DNA from 2 places in the Streptomyces sp. NPDC001137 genome. Region 1 is predicted to be linked to the other one. Evidence: predicted binding sites of a transcription regulator. Region 1 holds the regulator's gene; the other holds the start of a gene.
The links. Region 1 encodes HrcA, which represses chaperone genes, less so after heat shock. Its sites were predicted from a motif close to TTNGCACTCNGNNNNNCNGAGTGCNAA; they were not measured.
Positions count from the first base shown of each region.

Region 2: a site for HrcA is predicted at 1,271-1,297, ahead of groES (co-chaperone GroES). Genes of this name have one in related genera too.

Region 1 is NZ_JBEPBA010000008.1:275,135-278,512, reverse strand. Features, by position in the region: gene ABT254_RS18670 (DUF3097 domain-containing protein) at 1-455, opposite strand, end outside; gene ABT254_RS18665 (MBL fold metallo-hydrolase) at 490-1,218, opposite strand; gene hrcA (heat-inducible transcriptional repressor HrcA) at 1,371-2,387, shown strand; gene dnaJ (molecular chaperone DnaJ) at 2,388-3,378, shown strand, end outside.
Region 2 is NZ_JBEPBA010000001.1:359,585-362,962, reverse strand. Features, by position in the region: gene ABT254_RS01645 (THUMP-like domain-containing protein) at 1-85, opposite strand, end outside; gene ABT254_RS01640 (polysaccharide deacetylase family protein) at 175-1,107, shown strand; gene groES (co-chaperone GroES) at 1,444-1,752, shown strand; gene groL (chaperonin GroEL) at 1,869-3,378, shown strand, end outside.

The DNA.
Region 1 (3,378 bases):
AACTCCGCCACGATCGACGGCAGGTCGTCCACACCCTCCAGGTACTCCACGACCACCCCCTCGATGCGCAGGTCGTCACCCCAGACCTTCTCGACCAGCTCGGCGTCGTGACGGCCCTCGACGTAGATACGGCCGGCGCGAGCGACACGCGCGCGGGTACCCGGGACGGCCACCGAACCGGATGCCGTACGAGTGGGGCGTACGGGAGCCGCGCCGGACGGACGCACGAGCGTCACCACCCGCCCCTCCAGCAGGAACCCCCGCGGCTCCAGCGGAAACACCCGGTGCTTGCCGAAGCGGTCCTCCAGGGTCACCGTGCCCGCCTCGCAGCGGATCACCGCGCCGCAGAAACCGGTGCCCGGCTCCTCGACCACGAGCCCGGGCTCCGCAGGCACCTCCGGAACCGGCTTGGGCTTCTTCCACGGCGGGGTCAGATCGGCGGAGTACTGGCGCATTCGAGTGACGATAGGAGAAGCCGTCGGACGGCGGCTACGACACGCCGAAACGTGCCGCCAGCTCCTCCCGCTGTCTGCGCACGAAGCCCGCATCCACCACCGCTCCGTGACCGGGCACATACAGCGCGTCCTCACCGCCCAGATCGAGGAGCCGGTCCAGGGCGGCCGGCCAGTGCGACGGTACGGCGTCGGAACCGGCCTGCGGTTCGCCGGACTCCTCCACCAGGTCGCCGCAGAAGACGACCTCCGGGGAGCCGGGCACCAGGACCACGAGATCGTGGGCCGTGTGGCCGGGGCCCACGTTCGCCAGCAGCACCTGCCGGCCGCCGCCCAGGTCGAGGGTCCACTCGCCCGAGACGTGATGCCGGGGCGCGACCAGGGCGTCGACCGCCTCCTCCGCCAGCCGCGCCTCCAGCCCGTTGCCCACCGCGTCCGCCCGCAGCTCCTCGCGCGCGTGCCGGGCCTCGAACACCGTGTCCATGCCCACGGCGCCGTACACCTCCGCGCCCGCGAAGGCCGCCGCCCCGAGGACATGGTCGAAATGGGGATGCGTGAGCGCGAGATGAGTCACACGGTGACCGGCGAGCTCCTGCGCCTCGGCACGCAACCGTGCGCCCTCCGCGAGGCTCGACCCCGCGTCGATCAAGAGCGCCGTGCCCTCCCCGACGACCAGCCCTGCCGTGCAGTCCCAGCGGGGCAGACGGCACCGGCCGACACCGGCCGCCAGTCGCTCCCACCCCAGCTCTTCCCAAGTCACCGTCATACGGCGACGCTAGCGGTACGCCCCGTTCAACAGGGGCCGACCTTGCCCCGGGTGTACCCCACCGCCGTACACTGGCCGGTAACGGCTGGCACTCGGACGGACAGAGTGCCAGGCGTAGCGCCTGGGGGACGACTTCTGGAGGTGTGCGCTGGATGCTGAGTGAACGACGGCTGCAGGTACTGCGCGCCATCGTCCAGGACTACGTCGGTACCGAGGAGCCGGTGGGGTCGAAGGCTCTGACCGAGCGGCACAACCTGGGCGTGTCCCCGGCGACGGTCCGCAACGACATGGCGGCCCTGGAGGACGAGGGGTTCATCGCGCAGCCGCACACCAGCGCGGGGCGCATCCCCACCGACAAGGGCTACCGGCTGTTCGTCGACAAGCTGGCGGGCGTCAAGCCCATGTCCGCGCCCGAGAAGCGGGCGATCCAGAACTTCCTCGACGGCGCCGTCGATCTCGACGACGTGGTGGCGCGGACGGTTCGGCTGCTCGCGCAGCTCACCCGGCAGGTCGCCGTCGTGCAGTACCCGTCCCTGACCCGCTCGACCGTGCGGCACGTGGAGCTGCTCTCGCTCGCCCCCGCGCGCGTGATGCTCGTGCTGATCACGGACACCGGCCGGGTCGAGCAGCGCATGGTCGACTGCCCGGCGCCGTTCGGGGAGGCCTCGCTCGCGGATCTGCGGGCGCGGCTCAACAGCCGGGTCGCGGGCCGGCGCTTCACCGACGTCCCCCGGCTCGTGGAAGACCTGCCCGAAGGCTTCGACGTCGAGGACCGGGGTACGGTCTCGACAGTGCTCTCCACACTTCTGGAGACACTGGTCGAGGAGAACGAGGAACGGCTGATGATCGGCGGCACCGCCAATCTGACCCGCTTCGGACATGATTTCCCCCTCACCATCCGCCCCGTCCTGGAGGCGCTTGAGGAGCAGGTCGTGCTCCTCAAGTTGCTTGGCGAGGCGGGGGATTCGGGCATGACGGTGCGCATCGGGCACGAGAACGCCTATGAGGGACTCAACTCCACTTCCGTGGTGTCGGTCGGCTACGGTTCGGGCGGCGAGGCAGTCGCCAAGATGGGCGTGGTCGGACCGACCCGCATGGATTACCCGGGAACGATGGGAGCGGTACGCGCAGTGGCACGGTACGTCGGACAGATCCTGGCGGAGTCGTAAGTGGCCACGGACTACTACGCCGTTCTCGGCGTGCGCCGCGACGCGTCGCAGGAAGAGATCAAGAAGGCCTTCCGGCGGCTCGCGCGCGAGCTGCACCCGGACGTCAACCCGGATCCGAAGACCCAGGAGCGGTTCAAGGAGATCAACGCCGCCTACGAGGTGCTCTCGGACCCGCAGAAGAAGCAGGTCTACGACCTCGGCGGCGACCCGCTCTCGCAGGCCGGCGGCGGTGGCGCGGGCGGCTTCGGCGCGGGTGGCTTCGGGAACTTCTCGGACATCATGGACGCGTTCTTCGGTACGGCGTCGCAGCGCGGACCGCGCTCGCGTACGCGCCGGGGCCAGGACGCGATGATCCGGCTGGAGATCGAGCTCGACGAGGCGGCCTTCGGCACCACGAAGGACATCCAGGTCGACACGGCGATCGTCTGCTCCACCTGTAACGGTGAGGGCGCGGCGCCGGGCACCTCCGCCCAGACGTGTGACATGTGCCGCGGTCGCGGTGAGGTGTCGCAGGTGACGCGGTCCTTCCTGGGCCAGGTCATGACCTCGCGTCCCTGCCCGCAGTGCCAGGGCTTCGGCACGGTCGTTCCGACGCCGTGTCCGGAGTGCGCGGGTGACGGCCGGGTCCGGTCCCGCCGTACCCTCACGGTCAAGATCCCGGCCGGTGTCGACAACGGCACCCGCATCCAGCTCGCGGGCGAGGGCGAGGTGGGTCCCGGTGGTGGTCCCGCCGGTGACCTGTACGTCGAGATCCACGAGCTGCCGCACCCGACCTTCCAGCGGCGCGGCGACGACCTGCACTGCACGGTCACCATCCCGATGACGGCCGCGTCCCTCGGTACCAAGGTGCCGCTGGAGACGCTGGACGGCATGGAGGAGGTCGACATCCGGCCCGGCACCCAGTCCGGCCAGTCGATCCCGCTGCACGGGCGGGGCGTCACGCACCTGCGCGGCGGCGGCCGCGGGGACCTGATCGTGCACGTCGAGGTCC
Region 2 (3,378 bases), on a different contig from region 1:
CGAGTTCGTCGGCCGGGGCCGTGCCGCGCACCTCGTCGAGGAGGGCGCGGCCTTCGGGGGTGAGCAGGTCGGCGAGGTCGTTCACCGGCCCATTGTGGGCCAGTCGGTGGACGGTGCGCCTCCGGCCGCGTGGCGGGCCGGGATCCGGGTGGTGGCCTGCCATGATCCGGCACCATGCGAGCAGTAGTACAAAACGATAAAAATCGCGCTTACGGAGTGACATGGGTCCGCGGTGGAATCGCCGTGCTCGCCGTCGCGGCCATCGCCTCGGGCTGTGCCCAGTTCGGCGGCCCGCCGGTACGCCCGGCCCCCGGCCAGGAGCCGCCCCTGCACGCGCCCCCGGCCCGCGCCCTCGACTCCTACGCCACGAAGCTGCGCTCCGCGTACATCGCCCGAGCCGCCGCGGCGCGCCACTGGGACCTGGCGAGGGTCCCGCTGACGGCTCCGGCACCGCCCGTGAAGAAGCCGAAGATCAGGGCGCGCAAGGGCTTCGAGGTGGACGACCAGGAGGAACTGAACCTCCCGCCCGTCTTCACGACGGTCCCCACCAAGCAGAAGGTCGTCTTCCTGACCATCGACGACGGCGCCGAGAAGGACCCGGCGTTCCTGCGGATGATGAGCGACCTGAAGATCCCGTACACCGCCTTCCTCAGCAACTTCCTGATCAAGGACGACTACGCCTACTTCCGCCGGATGCAGTCCGAGGGCGTGACCCTCAACAACCACACCCTCACCCACCCCTACCTCCCGGCGCTGTCCTACCGGGAGCAGAAGCACGAGATCTGCGGTATGCAGACGATCATGAGGAAGCAGTTCGGCAGGCGCCCGACCCTCTTCCGCCCGCCCTTCGGCAACTACAACCAGGACACCCTGATGGCCGCCAGGTCCTGTGGCATCAAGTACGCGCCCATCTGGGACGAGGAGGTCTTCGTCGACCACTGGGAGTACCGCGAGGACGACCGGGACCTGCACCCCGGCGACATCGTCCTCACCCACTTCCGCGGCCGTGACGAGTGGAACGGCACGATGGTCGACGACATGCGCCGCTTCCTGGACAGGGTCACGGCCGAGGGATACGCGGTGGCCCGCCTGGAGGACTACCTGTGAGCCCGAGGGCCGGAACACCCCGGCGGCGGGCACGGCATTTTCAGCCCGTCCGGCGTTTGAGGACGAGGCCGTTCAGGCCGGAGCGGGGGTCTGGGGGCGGCAGCCCCCGGGATGTGCGCCGAGGCCCGCGGTCAACCGAAAACCCCCCGACGCGCCGCCGGCATTGGCACTCCGCTTGACCGAGTGCTAATCGCGGTCATAGTCTCGGCTCTGGCACTCCCCACTGGAGAGTGCCAACTACGCGACGGGCAGGTCCGGCACCCGCGACGACGGATCCACCTGGTCGCCACCTCAGACAGTTAACCCCGTGAGATCTCCGAAGGGGGAGGTCGGATCGTGACGACCGCCAGCTCCAAGGTTGCCATCAAGCCGCTCGAGGACCGCATCGTGGTCCAGCCGCTGGACGCCGAGCAGACCACGGCCTCTGGCCTGGTCATCCCGGACACCGCCAAGGAGAAGCCCCAGGAGGGCGTCGTCCTGGCCGTGGGCCCGGGCCGCTTCGAGAACGGCGAGCGCCTGCCGCTCGACGTCAAGACCGGCGACATCGTGCTGTACAGCAAGTACGGCGGCACCGAGGTGAAGTACAACGGCGAGGAGTACCTCGTCCTCTCGGCCCGCGACGTGCTCGCGATCATCGAGAAGTAATTCACCGAAGCATTCTGCTTTGAGCTGCGCCCCTGGCCCCCGCGACCATTAATCAGCCGGGCGCCCGGGGCGCAGTGTCTTTTTGAACCCACAGATCCGAGAGGGCTCCCGCTGTCATGGCGAAGATCCTGAAGTTCGACGAGGACGCCCGTCGCGCCCTCGAGCGCGGCGTCAACAAGCTGGCCGACACGGTCAAGGTGACGATCGGCCCCAAGGGCCGCAACGTCGTCATCGACAAGAAGTTCGGCGCGCCCACCATCACCAACGACGGCGTCACCATCGCCCGCGAGGTCGAGGTCGAGGACCCGTACGAGAACCTCGGTGCCCAGCTGGTGAAGGAGGTGGCGACCAAGACCAACGACATCGCGGGTGACGGCACCACCACCGCCACCGTGCTCGCCCAGGCGCTGGTGCGCGAGGGCCTGAAGAACGTCGCCGCGGGTGCCTCCCCGGCGCTGCTGAAGAAGGGCATCGACGCGGCCGTGGCGGCCGTCTCCGAGGACCTCCTCGCCACCGCCCGCCCGATCGACGAGAAGTCCGACATCGCCGCCGTGGCCGCGCTCTCCGCGCAGGACCAGCAGGTCGGCGAGCTCATCGCCGAGGCGATGGACAAGGTCGGCAAGGACGGTGTCATCACCGTCGAGGAGTCCAACACCTTCGGTCTGGAGCTGGACTTCACCGAGGGCATGGCCTTCGACAAGGGCTACCTGTCGCCGTACTTCGTGACGGACCAGGAGCGCATGGAGGCCGTCCTGGAGGACCCCTACATCCTCATCAACCAGGGCAAGATCTCCTCCATCGCCGATCTGCTGCCGCTGCTGGAGAAGGTCATCCAGACCAACTCCTCCAAGCCGCTGCTGATCATCGCCGAGGACGTCGAGGGCGAGGCCCTGTCCACCCTGGTCGTCAACAAGATCCGCGGCACCTTCAACGCCGTCGCGGTGAAGGCCCCGGGCTTCGGTGACCGCCGCAAGGCGATGCTGCAGGACATGGCGATCCTGACCGGCGCCACCGTCATCTCCGAGGAGGTCGGCCTCAAGCTGGACCAGGTCGGCCTGGACGTGCTCGGCTCCGCCCGTCGCGTCACGGTCACCAAGGACGACACGACCCTCGTCGACGGCGCCGGCAACTCCGAGGACGTCGTCGGCCGCGTGGCCCAGATCAAGGCCGAGATCGAGAACACCGACTCCGACTGGGACCGCGAGAAGCTCCAGGAGCGCCTCGCGAAGCTGGCCGGCGGCGTGTGCGTGATCAAGGTCGGCGCCGCCACCGAGGTGGAGCTGAAGGAGAAGAAGCACCGTCTGGAGGACGCCATCTCCGCGACCCGCGCCGCGGTCGAGGAGGGCATCGTCTCCGGTGGTGGCTCCGCGCTGGTCCACGCCGCCAAGGTGCTCGAGGGCTCCCTCGGCAAGACCGGCGACGAGGCCACCGGTGTCGCCGTCGTCCGCCGCGCGGTCGTCGAGCCGCTGCGCTGGATCGCCGAGAACGCCGGCCTCGAGGGCTACGTCATCACCTCCAAGGTCGCCGAGCTCGAGAAGGGCCAGGGCTTCAACGCCGCCACCGGCGAGTACGGCGACCTGGTCAAGGCCGGCGTCATCGACCCGGTCAAGGTCACCCGCTCCGCCC